2 regions of the Trinickia sp. NRRL B-1857 genome follow, and region 2 is predicted to be linked to the other one. Evidence: riboswitches for the same ligand, from Rfam matches in the RefSeq annotation. Region 2 holds a riboswitch; the other holds the start of a gene.

Region 1 (8,047 bases), 2.0 Mb from region 2:
GTCGCCTTGGCTTCGTAGCCTTGGAACAGGGCGATAAACGTCACTGCGAAGCCGAACACGATACTTTTGATGACGCCGTTGCCGACATCGCGCCAGACGTCGACACCGCCTTGCATCTGCGACCAGAACGCACCGGAATCGACGCCGATCAGCAATACGCCGACGACGTAGCCCCCGAGGACCCCCACCGCACTGAAAATCGCCGCGAGCACGGGCATCGAGATGATCCCGGCCCACATGCGCGGCGCGAGCACGGTCGCCACGGGATCGACGGCCATCATTTCGAGGGCGGTCAACTGCTCCCCCGCTTTCATCAAACCGATTTCGGCCGTGAGCGACGTACCGGCGCGGCCGGCGAACAGCAATGCCGTCACGACCGGCCCCAACTCGCGCACGAGCGACAGCGCGACGAGCAGCCCGAGCGCCTGCTCGGAGCCGTAGCGGTTCAACGTGTAGTAGCCCTGCAAGCCGAGCACGAAGCCGACGAACAAGCCCGACACCGCGATGATGATGAACGAGTAGTTGCCGACGAAGAAAATTTGCTTGATGACGAGCCCAGGCCGCCGCACTAGCCGCAGCCCTTCGAGCACGATACGCAGGAACAGCCGCGCCGCGTAGCCGATACGCACGATGCGGCCGATCACCCAATTTCCGAGTGCGCTGATCATGCCCGCTCCCCCAAGCCGAAATCCGCCGCGAGCGTCGCTTGCGTCGGGTAGTGGAAACGGAAAGGCCCGTCGGGCGCGCCGTCGATGAACTGGCGCACGGTCGGATCCACCGATTCGCGCAATTGCGCGGGCGTACCGTGGGCCAGGACCGTCCCGTTCGCGAGGAAGTAGACGTAATCGGCGATCGCGAACGATTCGGGCACATCGTGCGTCACGAGGATCGAGGTGGCGCCGAGCGCTTGGTTCAGCGTCCGAATCAAGTTGGCCGTAATGCCGAGCGAAATCGGGTCGAGCCCCGCGAACGGCTCGTCGTACATCATCAATTCGGGATCGAGCGCGATGGCGCGTGCCAACGCCACGCGCCGCGCCATACCGCCCGAAATCTGCGACGGCGCGAGGTCGCGCGCGCCGCGCAGCCCCACGGCGTTCAATTTCATCAAAACGAGGTCGCGAATCAGGGCCTCGGGCAAATCGGTATGCTCGCGCAGCGCAAAGGCGACGTTCTCGAACACCGACATATCGGTGAATAGCGCCCCGAATTGGAACAGCATCCCCATCTTGCGGCGCAGCGCGTACAGGCCCTCGCGCGTTTGCTTGCCGACGTCGCGCCCTTGGAACAGCACTTCGCCGCGGCGCGCCCGCTCGAGACCGCCGATCAGGCGCAGCACCGTCGTCTTGCCGCCGCCGGAGCCGCCCATGACGGCCACGACCTGGCCGCGCCCGAAGCGCATGTTCAGGTTCGAGAGAACGAGACGGTCTTCGTCGTAGCCGAAGTCGACGTTGCGAAGTTCGAGAATAGGCTCTGAGGATGAAGGCGGCACGAAGCGGACTTTCCTATTACGCGGAAGGCGAATTATAGGGCCTCAGCGATTACCCTGTGTTGACACGACCATTGCCGTCTCCGCAACGGTGCGTTGCCGGTAAGGCTCGCTCCCGCTTGCCGCCTACGAATGTCCTATTGTGTGAACGCCTGTTGTAATTGCGCGACGGCCTGCTCGGGATCCGCCGCCGCCGTGATCGCGCTCACGAGCGCGACGCTGCCCACGCCGGTCTCTAGCACGGCGGACAGGCGCGACGCGTCGATTCCGCCGATCGCGACGAGCGGAATGTGCGAGCCGAGCAGCCGAACGTAACGCTCGAGCCGCGCGAGCCCTTGGGGCGCGGTAGCCACCGTTTTGGTCCCCGTCGGAAAAACCGCGCCGAACGCCAGATAGCTCGGCCGGTAATGCAGCGCCCGCAGCATCTCGTAGTAACCGTGCGTCGACAGGCCCAGGCGCAGGCCCGCCTGCGCTATCGCATCCAGATCGGCGGTGTCGAGGTCTTCCTGCCCCAAATGCACGCCGTACGCACCGGCGCGGGCGGCCTCGCGCCAGTAGTCGTTGATGAATACACGCGCGTCATGACGGCGGCCGGCGGCCACGGCTTGCGCGATTTGCATCTCGAGTTGCTCGGGCGTCGCGTCCTTCATGCGCAGTTGCACCGTCTTCACACCGAGCGCCAGCAACCGCTCGACCCATTGTGCGCTGGGTACGACGGGATAAAGGCCAAGCCGCAGCGGACAGGCTGGGAACGGCTGCCTGGGCGCCGGCGGCAAGCCCGCAATGCGGGCAAAGCGCGATAAGTCGACGGGCCAAGCGTCGTCGCTTCGCCGCTCGTCGCCGTCGCGCCAAGCCAATGCGAGGACGAGCGCGTCGTGCGGCTCGAAACCGCAGTCGAGAAACGCCGCGAACGCTGCGAGCCAGTCTTCGGCAAGCGTGCCTTCGAGCGCAAAGCGCTCGCCGCTTCGCATCGTCAATGCCGCCCCGTCCGCGCCGGCCTCGACGATCGCCGCCCCGCGTTCGCGCCACGCGATCGCATCGTCGCGCGGCACCTCGCGGCCGATCACGACGATCAAGTCGTTCGGGCCGACGGCTTCGGGAGCGGCGAGGCAAATGCGCCATGCGCGCGCCGCGCTCGGCCAGTCGCCAAGCCGCGCGCGAATCCGCTCGGCCGCCTCGATCAACTCGTCGGCGGGCGGCCAGAACCAGCCGCGATCCGTTAGCTTCAGCGTTTCCATACGCGACTCCCTACGGCGCGAATCGCCGGCGCGAGCGGCATGAGCGCACAGCCGCTCCCGATCGCCGCGCGCGCCGAGTTCATGCCTTGTCCTGATGCCAGAACGGCATGCCGACCACCGGCGTGCTCGCCTGCGCGCTGTCGCGTTCGGCCATCGGCCCGGCCACGTACGCATCGCGGCCGGCTTCGACGGCCATCGCGAAAGCACGCGCCATCACAGGGGGATGCGTCGCCTGCGAAACCGCGGTGTTCAGCAGTACCCCGTCGAATCCCCACTCCATGACCTGACAGGCGTGAGACGGCACGCCGAGCCCCGCATCGACGATCAGCGGCACGTCGGGCAGGCGCTCGCGCAGCACGCGCAAGCCATAGGGGTTCACCACGCCTTTGCCCGTGCCGATCGGCGCGCCCCACGGCATCAACGCCTCGCAGCCGGCATCGAGCAGTCTGCGCCCGATGACGAGATCCTCGGTGCAATACGGCAGGACCTTGAAACCGTCCTTCACGAGCCGCTCGGCGGCCTCGGTAAGGCCGATCGGATCGGGCTGCAACGTATAGTCGTCGCCGATCAGCTCGAGCTTGATCCAATCCGTTTCGAAGATTTCGCGGGCCATGTGCGCCGTCGTCACCGCTTCGGCTACGCTCTGGCAGCCTGCCGTATTAGGCAGCAGCGGCACGCCTCGCGCCTTGAGCAAATCGAAGAAACCCGCTTCGGCCGTCTGCGCATTCATCTGCCGGCGCAGCGCGACGGTCACCATCCCGGGGCGGGCGGCATCGATCGAGTCGGCCAGCGACTGCAACGAGGGATAGCGCGACGTACCGAGCAGCACGCGGCTCGCGAAAGTGGCGCCGTACAGCGTGAGCGCGTCGGCGGCGCGGGAGACGGGTTCGGAAGCGGAGTTCATCGGGTGTCCTGAAAGGCTCGGAGGCGAAATGACTCGAAGGGCTCGGGGGCGTCGAGCGGCTTGCATCGCCGAAGCGTCGGTTCGAAGCGTTCGCGCGATAGGGCGAGCAAGACGAGCGCCCGCCGGCCCGAGATAGCGGCAGCGCTCAACCGCCTGCCACGGGTTGGACGACGTCGATCTTGTCGCCCGCTTGCAAGGCGCGCGCCGCGTGTTGACCGCGCGCGACGAACTCGCCGTTCACCGCGACGGCGAACGGCGGGCGCGCGCCGAACAGCGACAAGGCGTCGGCGAGCGTCGAGCGCTCGGGCAGCGACAGCGGTACTTGGTTCACTTGTATATCCATGATCAGCAATACGATTAGCGAGTCGGAGATCGTTTCTTCACGCGCCGACGACCGGTGCATGAGGCGCGTGCGGCTCGGGGCAATGGAGCATCGGCCCCCACCGGGAGGCATCGCGCAGGGCGCCGAAAGCGTCGATATCCGCCACCTGCCCCGTGAGCAGTGCGCAAGCGAGGTCCGCGGCGCAGCGCGAAACTTCGGGCGCAATCATATAACCATGACGGTACAACCCATTCACGGTTAGCGTTTGCGCGCCGTCCCACGAAATGGAGGGGCGATGGTCGGGCAGCGTCGGACGGCACTGCGTGCCCAGCTCGAGGATCCGCGCTTCGCCGAACCCGGGATGAACGGCAAACGCGGCACTCAGCAATTCGAGCGCCGAACGCACGCTGACGGGGGACATATCCTCGCCCTCGATTTCCGTCGCGCCCACGACATACACGTCGTCCTCTTTCGGCGCCAAATAGATCGGATAGCGCGGATGAAGCAGCCGCACGGGACGCGTAAGCCCGATGCCGGGCGCCTTCACGCGCGCCACCTCGCCGCGAATGCCGCGCAGCGAAGGCAGGACCGGTTTGGCGCCAAGTCCGCGGCAGTCGATCGTCACACGGGCGCGCGGACGCGCATCGTCGGCGACGGCGGTCATCCAATGCGTCGCCACGCCCCGCTCGGCAAGGCCGGCCGCAAGCGCCCGCAACACTTGGCGGTTGTCGAGTTGCCCCTCGCGCGGCATCAGCCAACCGGTCGCGAAGCGTCCGGCCAGCGCCGGCTCGGCGGCCGAGAGCGCCGCGCCGTCGATACGTTCGAGGCCGCCATCGGCCAGCAGCGCGGCTGGGGCGTTGGCGCGCACGCGCCGCTCGAACAGCGAGGCCTCCGCGCGATCGCCATGGTGCCAAACGACGAGCGTGCCGTTGCGTTGGAAGAAAACGGGTTTGGGCAGTTGGGCAATGATCTGAGGCCACGCTTCGAGCGAAGCGGCGCCCAACTCGACGATGAGCGGTTCGGCGACGGCCGCTTCGGCGAGCGGAGCGAGCATGGCAGCCGCAACCCAGGCCGCGGAAGACGAGCCGGCCGCGTCACCGCGCTCGTAGAGCGCCACGCTGTGGCCCGCGCCGGCGAGTTGCCAAGCGACGAGCCGGCCGCATAGGCCGCCGCCGAGCACGGCGAAATCGGGCAACGTGCCCGCCGAAACGACTGAAGATTGAGCGATCATCGGATCATCCTTTGCGTACGGCGCAAAACGCGCGTACATCAGGACGAAACCGGCCGGTGGGGCCGGCCGGGCGCAGCGCTCACGCAAAGCGGACGCGGCCCGGCGGGGATGGACGGCCGGCAAGCGGCGTCCCACGCAAAGCGTTCCCGAAACTTCCCGCGCCGGTATTATCCGGATCGGGTGCGAAGGGTCTCTCTCAGCCTCGCGCACGTACGGCAAACCTGCCGCACTCACCACCTGAAACGCGCAAAGCACCCCTGTTTCGTCGTGGGCAATTAGACCATAAAAGCCTAAGCCCCAGCAAACCGGACACAGTGACGCAGCCGCATGAACGCTCCCTTTTTTTCACGGCTTCGGCCGCGCGGTAAAGATCGCCTCGGCGCGCTCTGGCACAATGGCCGGCGCGGCATGCGAAGCCGCCCCGGCATACGGTCTGCTCGTTTGCGCGCAGGCCGATGCCGGCTGCGCCCGTTAAGTCTCGTTTAAGAGGCCGGCGCAACAATCCGCGGCGATACGCCCCGCGTGGCATTGCAAGAGGCAAAGCGAGCGCCGTGAAGCCGCGCAACTGATTCGGAAACACCGTTCGGAATACATATGACTGCGTCCCTCACTCCCGTCCCCGAGCGTGAAGATTCGTCCGCAACCCCGGTGTCCGCCACGGCCTGGGGACTCATCAAGCCGTACTGGGTATCGGAGGATTGGAAAGCGGCCTGGGGCCTGCTGCTGTCGATCGTCGCGATCAATCTGATCATCGTCGGGATCAACGTCTGGTTCAACCAGTGGTCGGCGACATTCAACAACGCGCTCGTATCCAAGGACGTCCCGCAGTTCTGGCGTCAGATCATTTTGTTCACGGTTGTGGCCTTCGTATTCGTCTCGCTGGCCGTCTACCGCGTCTATCTACGGCAGATGCTCGAGTTTCGCTGGCGCCAGTGGCTGACGAACCGGTTCTTGCGCGAGTGGCTCGGCGAACGCGCCTTTTATCGCATCGAACGCGACCGGCTGGCCGACAACCCCGACCAACGGATTACCGACGATCTGCAATCGTTCGCCTCGAACACGCTCGCACTCTCGCTCGGCATCCTATCGACGGTCGTCACGCTGTTCTCGTTCATCCTGATCCTATGGCGCATCGCCGGTCCCCTGACGCTCCACCTTGGCGGATCGACCTGGAACATTCCGGGCTACATGGTCTGGGCGGCGGCGATCTACGCGATCGGCGGCTCGTACCTGATTCACAAGGTGGGCCACCCGCTCGTTTCGATCACCTACCAGCAACAGCGCGTCGAGGCCGATTTCCGTTTCGGGCTGATCCGCCTGCGCGAAAATGCCGAGCAGATCGCACTGTACGACGGTATGCGGACCGAAGAAGGCAATGCGCTCGGCGTCTTCGCGCGGATTCGCGATAACTGGTGGCGCGTGATGAAGTACACCCGCCGCCTGAATTTCGCATCGATCTTTTACGGCCAGGCGGCGATCATCTTTCCGACGCTCGTGGCCTCTCCGCGCTATTTCGCCGGCGCCTTCACGTTCGGCGTATTGATGCAGATCGCCGATGCGTTCGGCACCGTCAGCGGCTCATTCTCCTGGTTCATCAACAATTACTCGTCGCTCGTCGAATGGCGCGCTACGGTCAACCGTCTGCGCGAATTCAGCCGCGTAATCCACAGCACGCATCTGCGCGAATCGGTATCGCCGGCCACCGAGCACGGCGGCCTCAACTTACATTACGTCGATGCGGAAACGCTGACGACGCGCGGCTTGCGCTTGGCGCTACCCAACGGTACCCCCCTCGCCTCGATCCCCGACATCACCGTCAAACCGGGATCGCGCTGGCTCATACGCGGCGCGTCGGGCGCGGGCAAGAGCACGCTGCTGCGCGCGTTCGCCGGCTTGTGGCCGTTCGGCGACGGCGCGATCGATGCGCCCGTCGGCGCCCGCACGATGTTCGTCCCTCAGCAAAGCTATCTGCCGATCGGCACGCTCAAGGCGGCCCTCACTTACCCATCGCCGGCCGATACGTTTACCGACGAAGCCTGTGCGGACGCGTTGCGCGCATGCCGGCTCGAGGGCTACGTCCAGCGTCTGGCCGAATCGGCGCATTGGACGCGCGTGCTCTCGCCGGGCGAGCAACAGCGATTGGCCGCCGCGCGCGTGCTGCTGCACAAGCCCGACCTGCTATTCCTCGACGAAGCGACGAGCGCCCTCGATCCGGGCAACGAATCGCACATCTATCGGTTGCTGGCCGATCGTCTGCCGAACACGGCGCTCGTGAGCGTCGCTCACCGCGAATCGGTGGCCGCGATGCACGAGCATGTGCTCGACATCTCGCGAGCGGACGAGCGCGCAGCCGCCTAGGGAACACGCCATCCGGGCCGCGCGGCTCGAGAGTGCCATGCACCGCAATGGAAAGACCGTGCCGCGCTTCAGGCCGGCGGCACGGCCGCGCAGGCAAGCGAGCGATAGCGCGCGCCGTGCCGAGCGAGCGTGCTCGAGTAGAGCGTGAGCGTGTCGAAACGGGGAGTGGCCTCGAGCATGGCGCCGCCGACGACGCTTTCGCGCGCCGGCCGGACCGAGCGCGCGAAACGGGCAAGCGTGATGTGAGGACGAAAAGGGCGATGGGTGTCGACCGGCAAACCGAGCCCGGCGAGGAGTTCGCGTACGCGCGCCTCGAAGCCGGCCAACCCGTTCTCGGCGCCGAACGGCACGACGACGAGCCGCGGATGCGCGGCGTTAGGCCAATACTCGCTCGGTTCGGCACGCTGTCGCGGCAGCGGCGCCACGACCGAACTTAAGTCGCGGGCGAGCGCTGCGCCCTGTTTCGGCGCGACGCTGCCGAGAAACGCCAACGTCATATGGAGCTGAT
Region 2 (8,047 bases):
CATCCGCCATCCGCTCGCCGATCTCTAAGTTCGCGCCGCGCGCCCTCACGCCAGCCGGGATCGAGCGCACCGTGCGCGCCTATGCGCGCACTGCAAAGCTCGCGCAGCGCGCCGGCTACGACGGCGTCGAAATCATGGGCAGCGAAGGCTATTTGCTGAACCAGTTCTTGTGCCGCCGCACGAATCATCGGACCGATAGCTACGGGGGCAGCATCGAAAACCGGATGCGCTTGGCGCTCGACGTCGTGCGGCGCATCCGGGCGGCGTGCGGCGAGCATTTCATCGTCATCTATCGGCTTTCGTTGATCGATCTCGTCGATGGCGGGAACACGTGGGACGAGACCGTACAAGTCGCACGCGGGCTCGAAGCGGCCGGCGTGACGCTGATCAATACCGGGATCGGTTGGCACGAAGCACGCGTGCCGACGATCGTGACGTCGGTGCCGCGCGCCGCCTTCGCGCCGCTGACGGCTCGCTTGCGCGAAGCCGTGCGCGTGCCCGTCATCGCCTCGAACCGAATCAACACGCCCGAGCTCGCGGAATCGCTGATCGCGCAAGGCAATGCAGATCTCGTGTCGATGGCGCGCCCGTTATTGGCCGATCCGCAGTTCGTCCTCAAGGCAAGCGAGAACCGCGCCGACGAAATCAATACCTGCATCGCTTGCAATCAGGCATGTCTGGACCATACGTTCCGCAACGAGCGCGCGAGCTGCCTCGTTAATCCGCGCGCTGCGCACGAAACCGAACTCGTCTACCGCCCTACCGCGCGGGCACGCTCGCTCGCTGTCGTCGGCGCAGGGCCGGCAGGCTTATCGGCTGCGTGCGTGGCGGCGGCGCGCGGTCACCGCGTGACGCTGTTCGATGCGAGCGAAACGATCGGCGGACAGTTCAATCTCGCGCGCCGCATTCCCGGAAAAGAGGAATTCGCCGAAACGCTGCGTTACTTCGGCAGCCAATTGCGCAAGCACGGCGTCGACGTTCGGCTCGGCACGCGCGTGGACGCGGCGCTACTCGCCGGCTCGCCCTATGACGAAGTCATCGTGGCGACCGGCATCGTGCCGCGACGCCCCGCGATCCCCGGCATCGACTCCGCCAATGTGCTGTCGTACGTCGACGTGCTGCGCGGCGCGCCGGTCGGCCGCACGGTCGCCGTCATCGGCGCGGGCGGGATCGGCTTCGATGTCAGCGAGTTCCTCTTGCATCGCACCGGCGATCCGCTGCCGCAACCGCGTGACGCCTGGTGCGCAGAATGGAACGTCGATCTGAGCGTCACCGAGCCCGGCGGCCTTGCGCAAACGCGGCACGAGCAAGCGCCCGAACGCCAAATCTGGCTCTTGCAGCGCAAGAAAGGCAAGCTCGGCGCGGGCCTCGGAAAGACGTCGGGATGGGTTCACCGCGCGACGCTCGTGCGGCAAGGCGTGAAGATGCTCGATGGCGTCGCCTACCTCGAGATCGCGCCGCGCGGACTGAAAATCGAGCGCGACGGCGCGGAGCAATGGCTCGACGTGGAGACGATCGTCGTGTGTGCCGGGCAAGAATCGCTGCGCGAACTCGTGCCGGCCTCGCAGGACGCCGGCGGTCCCCGCTTTCATGTCATCGGCGGCGCCTCGGTTGCCAGCGAGCTCGACGCGGAGCGCGCCATTCGCGAGGGCGCACAATTGGCCGCGACACTGTGAAGGCGAGCGCCTGCGGCGCTAATACCGACGTTTGCTAGTTCGCGCGTCGCCGGTCGAACCAAAACGAAAGCGCAACGCTGGCGAGAATGACGATCGTCGATAGCCACGTTGCACCGGTGACGGGCTCGCCCAGCGTGAGCGCCCCGAGCCCCACGGCCACGATCGGATTGACGTACATGCAGCTGCTGGCGACGATTGGGCTCGTGTGCCGGATCAAAAAGCCGTAGGCGACATACGCGGCCATCGTCGCGACGAACATCAAGTACAAGAACGCGAACAGCGGACCGAAGCCGAGCGAGGCGACGCGCTCGCCGCCCGCCACGGCGATCAGCGTCGATATCGCACCGCCCAGCCCGATTTGCAGCGCGGTGGAAATAAATAAATCGGTCGGCAGCGCGAGCCGGCTCGCGAGATGCGCGCCGGCAGCCCAAAACAAGGCGGCGCATAGGATGACGATCGTGCCGCTCGTCGACGAACTCGACGTGTCCCCTCGGTTCAGTATGAAGATACCGAGCAACCCGAGCGCGACGGCCACCCACTCCCCTTTGGCGATAGGCCGGCCGGCGATCGCCGAAATGATCGTGGCGAACAGCGGGACGGTCGCCACCATCACCGCCGCCGTGCCCGTGCCGACGCTACGCATGCCGAATGCGAGCAATCCGCTGGAAAAGCCGACGAGCATCGTCCCCACAATGCCGGCGTTGCGCGTTTCCATGAGCGTGGGCCAAACGAATGGGCGCCGGGTGGCGAGGGCAAACAAGCCGATGCCCGCGATCAGGTTGCGCAGCCCCGACAACAAGAGCGGCGGAAACGATTCGAGCGCGACGTGCACGGCCAGATAGGCCGAGCCCCACGCCAGATAGACAATGGCGAGCGCAAGGGCGATTCGTCCGCCATGCGTACGCGGCAACCGCAAGCGCGAGACGATCTCGTGCTGCACGGCGCGGGCGAAACGGGCTAGGCGGGGCGGCATTTCAGTCGACGGCCTTCGGGAACGGACGCGAGCGCAACGGGATTTCGCGCAAACGTCGTCATTATGCAACGGTCTTCCCCGAAAAGCGGGTCGCCATGGGGCCGAGGGGATGCGCGCAGGGGCGCCGCCGGTTTCGCGTAGCAACGAGCGTGCGCGGGAAGCCCTCGCGCTGCCCGCCGAAGATCCCGGTTGCCGGTTGCCAAAGCCGGGCCGCCCGGTGTATCTTCTGCGGTGCTAACGCGGGGGTCCTGCGTCGTGCCGTCGCACTCGGTACGCGCGGGTGAGAAATACCCTTTGAACCTGATCTGGATAATGCCAGCGCAGGGAAGCGTAGAAGCTTCGCGGCTTCTCACGCCTTTCTCTCATCCGCTCGACCTTCCTGTCGTCTCCTGCATTAGCGCCCTAAGTCAGGAGATTCGCATGAGTGCCAACCCGAAGTTCATTTCGTCCGAAGCGCGCGTCGATGCAGCCGCCGTCGCCCCGTTGCCGAATTCCCAAAAGATTTACGTGACGGGCTCGCGCCCAGATATCCGCGTGCCGATGCGGGAAATCACGCAAGCCGATACGCCGACCGGTTTCGGCGGCGAGAAGAACCCGCCGATCTACGTCTACGACACCTCGGGGCCCTACACCGACCCGCAAGCGCAAATCGACATCCGTTCGGGCCTGCCCGCGCTGCGTCAGCGCTGGATCGAGGAACGTGCCGACACGGAGCCGCTGTCGGGTCTCACAAGCCAATACGGGCGCGAGCGCGCCGCCGATCCGGCCACGGCCTCGCTGCGCTTCCCGGGCTTGCACCGCACGCCGCGCCGCGCGAAGGCAGGCAGCAACGTCACGCAGATGCACTACGCGCGCCGCGGCATCATCACGCCGGAAATGGAGTTCATCGCGATCCGCGAGAACCAGCGCCGCGCCGAGTACATCGAAAGCCTGCGCGCGAGCGGCCCGAACGGCGCCAAGCTCGCACAGATGATGGGCCGCCAGCATCCGGGCCAAGCCTTCGGCGCAGCCGCATTCGGGGCGAACGCCTTGCAGGAAATCACGCCCGAGTTCGTGCGCGAAGAAGTGGCGCGCGGCCGCGCGATCATTCCGGCGAACATCAACCACCCCGAAAGCGAACCGATGATCATCGGCCGCAACTTCCTCGTGAAGATCAACGCGAATATCGGCAACTCGGCCGTGACGTCGTCGATCGGCGAGGAAGTCGACAAAATGACCTGGTCCATCCGCTGGGGCGGCGACACGGTCATGGATTTGTCGACGGGCAAGCACATCCACGAAACGCGCGAATGGATCATCCGCAATAGCCCGGTGCCGATCGGAACGGTGCCGATCTATCAAGCGCTCGAGAAGGTGAACGGCAAGGCCGAAGACCTGACCTGGGAAATCTTCCGCGACACGCTGATCGAGCAGGCCGAACAAGGCGTCGATTACTTCACGATCCACGCGGGCGTGCTGCTGCGCTACGTGCCGCTGACGGCCAACCGCATGACGGGCATCGTCTCGCGCGGCGGCTCGATCATGGCCAAATGGTGTCTCGCGCATCACAAGGAAAGCTTCCTGTACGAGCACTTCGAGGAAATCTGCGAAATCATGAAGGCCTACGACGTGAGCTTCTCGCTCGGCGACGGCCTGCGTCCCGGCTCGATTTACGATGCCAACGACGAAGCGCAGCTCGGCGAGTTGAAAACGCTCGGCGAACTCACGCAGATCGCGTGGAAGCACGACGTGCAGGTCATGATCGAGGGCCCCGGCCACGTGCCGATGCAGCTCATCAAGGAAAACATGGACTTGCAGTTGGAATGGTGCGACGAGGCGCCCTTCTACACGCTCGGACCGCTGACGACCGACATCGCCCCCGGCTACGACCACATCACCTCGGGCATCGGCGCCGCGATGATCGGCTGGTTCGGCACGGCCATGCTCTGCTACGTGACGCCGAAGGAACACCTTGGGCTGCCGAACAAGGACGACGTCAAGGAAGGCATCATCACCTACAAGCTCGCGGCGCACGCGGCCGACCTGGCCAAGGGGCACCCGGGCGCGCAGGTGCGCGACAACGCGCTGTCGAAGGCTCGCTTCGAATTCCGCTGGGAAGATCAGTTCAATCTCGGTCTCGACCCGGACAAGGCACGCGAATTCCACGACGAAACGCTGCCGAAGGATTCGGCGAAAGTCGCGCACTTCTGCTCGATGTGCGGTCCGCATTTCTGCTCGATGAAGATCACGCAGGACGTACGCGATTTCGCCGCAGCACAAGGCGTCTCCGACGAAGCCGCCCTCGCGAAGGGCATGGAGGAGAAGGCGGTCGAGTTCGTGAAGAGCGGCGCTCAGATCTATACGCGGCAATGACCTAACGCCGCAATACGAAGACGGGCGGCGCACCTCGCGGCGCGCTCGCCTTTGACGACTCGCATGAGGGGCGCTTTTGCGCCCCTTTTTCATTGTGCGCTCGGCGAACGTTCGGGCGGTCCGTCTGCCATCAAATCCTGCCAACGATCTTCCGATTCTTGCCGTTTCATCTCGCGCTGAAATATCCGCCTAGAAGCCGGTGATACCATGCATTTCACTTAAGAATCACATTCCAACAACGCCTATCATTCCGCCCCGAGATCGCCCATGAAACCCAGTCACATCGTCCAATTGCTTGTCCTTGCCGCGCTATGGGGCGCGTCGTTTCTATTTATTCGGGTCGGCGTCGCCGAATTCGGAGTCGCGCCGCTCATGGCACTGCGCGTCTCGATCGGCGCGATCGTGCTCCTGATCATGCTCGCGCTGCGCGGTACGCCACGCGCATCGATCGCGACGCTGCGCGAGCGCGCGGTGCCACTTTTCGTCGTCGGCGTACTCAACTCGGCCGCGCCGTTCTGCTTGTTCGCCTTCGCCGAGCTCACCCTTTCCGCGGGGACGACCTCGGTCATCAACGCCACGACGCCGCTATGGGGCGCACTCGTCGCCTTCGTCTGGCTGAAGGACCGGCTGACGCCGTTGCGCACGCTCGGCATGCTGATCGGCTTCTCGGGCGTGGTTTCGCTCGTCTGGGGCCAAATCGACACGCCCCACGGCGCGCTCGCCCCGTCGGCCACGACACAGGCGCTCGCGGCGCTCGCCGCCACCGGCGCAGCGATGTTTTACGGTATTGCGGCCAGCTATACGAAGCGCCACCTGACCGGCGTCGATTCGCTGACGATCGCAACGGGTAGCATGATCGGCGGCAGCCTCGCGCTGATTCCGTTCGCGATCGCTTCTTGGCCCGCCGGCCCGATCTCGCTGCATGCCTGGGGTGCCGTGCTGAGCCTCGGCGTCGCGTGCACGGGCATCGCCTATCTCATCTTCTTCCACCTCATCAACGTCGCGGGGCCGGCGCGGGCCATCACGGTCACGTTCGTCATTCCCGTGTTCGGCATCCTCTGGGGCGCCTTGTTCCTGAACGAGCAGGTCAATGCCGGCATGCTGGAAGGCTGCGCGATCGTGTTGGTCGGCACCGCGCTCGCAACGGGCGTCGTCAAGCGCATCCCTGGCCTGCGGCAACGGCAGGCTTAAGCCCCCCTCCGGGCGCATCGATCCGCGCCCGGACCGCTCCCCCATCGCTCTTCCCTGCGCTGAATAGTACGGCGCACCACATCCGGTGCGCCCCCCCACGCCCATCTTCCCCGAATCGTCTGTCATCGAACGTTGGCCGCCATCGGCGCGGTTTTACGCTGGGCTCGTTTTCTTCTGCCCACACTGCGCTACACTGGCCTTTCGTCATATGGACTTTCCGCGACATGCCCGATCCTTTCGCTCGCTGCCGTTGGCGCGGCTTGCCGTACGCGACCGGCACGACCTCTTTCCGCGTCTGGCACGGCGCCCGCCGCGTTCGGCCCGGGCACGTGGGCGTGCGTCGCTTGCCATGTCGTCCAGACGGGATCTGACGCTCGCCGGCATTTTGCCGCATCTGGCCCGCGACAGCGGCGGGTGGCATGTCGTCTATCAAGGCGTTACGCTGCGCAGCGCCTTTCAACCGATCGTCTCGATTACGCATAAACGCGTCGTCGGCTACGAAGCGCTGCTGCGCGCCACGGATGCCGACGGCGAGCCGATCGCCCCCGATCAACTCTTCGCCAGAGCCAAAGCTACCGGGCCGGCGCTCGCGCTCGAGCGGCTTGCCCGCAGCGTGCACTTCGCCAACTTCGCCGAGCAAAACGTCGAAACCGGTTGGCTCTTCGTCAACGCGTTGCCGCAGCTACTGCGCGTCGGCCCAAGCCATCGCGTATTCACCGACGAGCTTTGCGATCACTTCGGCATCCCCCACCACCGGCTCGTCGTGGAGATGATCGAGCAGCCCAGCACCGACGAGGCCAGCTTCGATCGCATGGTCGAGGCCATGCGCGAACGCGACTTGTTGATCGCGATCGACGATTTCGGCACCGGCTTTTCGAACTTCGATCGCATCTGGCGCGTGCGCCCCGATATCGTCAAGCTCGACCGTTCGCTCGTCGCCCGCGTCGCGGGGCCGAGCGGCGACCACCAATTCGCGGCCCAACTCGTGACGATGCTGCACCGCGCCGGCACGATGGTGCTTGGCGAAGGCATCGAATCGGAAGACGAATTGATGACCTTGATGGAAGCCGACGTCGATTTCGTGCAAGGCTTTTGGCTAGGCAAGCCGCACGGCTCCATTACGCAGGCCTGCACCAGCGCCCCCGCGCGAATCGACGCGATGTGGCAGCGCTTTCATGCGCGCTCGGCGAGCGTGCCCGGCATGCCCGTCGAATTCGGCAGCGTCGAGGAAGCCGTGCTCGGCGGCGCACGCGCCTATAAGGCCACCGACGACCTGTCGTTCGCCGCGCGGCACACGTTTCGCAGCCCTTGGGCGCGCCGGGTGTTCGTCGTCGATCGTTACGGCAATCAACGGCAACCGTCGATCGCCTCCGAGCCGCAAGCTCAATCGCCGCGTCTCGCTCCGCTCTTTCCCGATACGGCAAGCAATTGGTCGCGGCGCGCCTACTTCAAGCGCGCCCTCGCCGCGCCGGGACGCGTCGCCGTCATGGGGCCACACTACTCGCTCACCGAAGGCAAGGATTGCTATACGGCGGCTGTCACCGTCGAGCGAGCGGGCCAACTGGAAGTCTTTTGCGTCGACTTCGTCGCGAGCGTTCAGTCGCCCCTTCGCGGCGACGAATGAACGTTCGAAGGCACCGCGCCACCCTTGCGCCTACCGCGAGCGAGCCGCCGCGCGTTATTCGACAATGCGCCCACGCCCCGCTTTTACGCTCGAGCGACGCGTCTTGGTGTCGAGGCGACGTGCCGTCGAGGCGCGCGTCGGGCGCGTCGGAATGCGCGGACGGCGCGTCACGCTCACGCTCGCGATCAACTCCTCGAGCCGCGCGAGCGCTGCCGTCCGGTTCATCTCCTG

The links. Region 2 has a riboswitch for thiamine pyrophosphate ahead of thiC (phosphomethylpyrimidine synthase ThiC). Riboswitches for the same ligand answer to the same signal wherever they lie in the genome.
Region 1: linked by a shared signal. The riboswitch ahead of AB1286_RS13900 (FAD-dependent oxidoreductase) and the one ahead of thiC (phosphomethylpyrimidine synthase ThiC) in region 2 are both predicted to bind thiamine pyrophosphate.

Annotation. Positions count from the first base shown of each region.
Region 1 covers NZ_JBFLUK010000001.1:3,113,708-3,121,754, reverse strand. The annotation lists gene mlaE (lipid asymmetry maintenance ABC transporter permease subunit MlaE) at 1-668, opposite strand, end outside; gene AB1286_RS13920 (ABC transporter ATP-binding protein) at 665-1,489, opposite strand; gene thiE (thiamine phosphate synthase) at 1,624-2,724, opposite strand; gene AB1286_RS13910 (thiazole synthase) at 2,804-3,628, opposite strand; gene thiS (sulfur carrier protein ThiS) at 3,774-3,971, opposite strand; gene AB1286_RS13900 (FAD-dependent oxidoreductase) at 4,009-5,181, opposite strand; TPP riboswitch at 5,318-5,450, opposite strand; gene AB1286_RS13895 (ABC transporter ATP-binding protein/permease) at 5,776-7,539, shown strand; gene thpR (RNA 2',3'-cyclic phosphodiesterase) at 7,608-8,047, opposite strand, start outside.
Region 2 covers NZ_JBFLUK010000001.1:1,094,699-1,102,745, forward strand. The annotation lists gene AB1286_RS04780 (FAD-dependent oxidoreductase) at 1-1,676, shown strand, start outside; gene AB1286_RS04785 (EamA family transporter) at 1,711-2,649, opposite strand; TPP riboswitch at 2,881-2,994, shown strand; gene thiC (phosphomethylpyrimidine synthase ThiC) at 3,070-5,001, shown strand; gene AB1286_RS04795 (DMT family transporter) at 5,269-6,192, shown strand; gene AB1286_RS04800 (EAL domain-containing protein) at 6,542-7,816, shown strand; gene arfB (alternative ribosome rescue aminoacyl-tRNA hydrolase ArfB) at 7,871-8,047, opposite strand, start outside.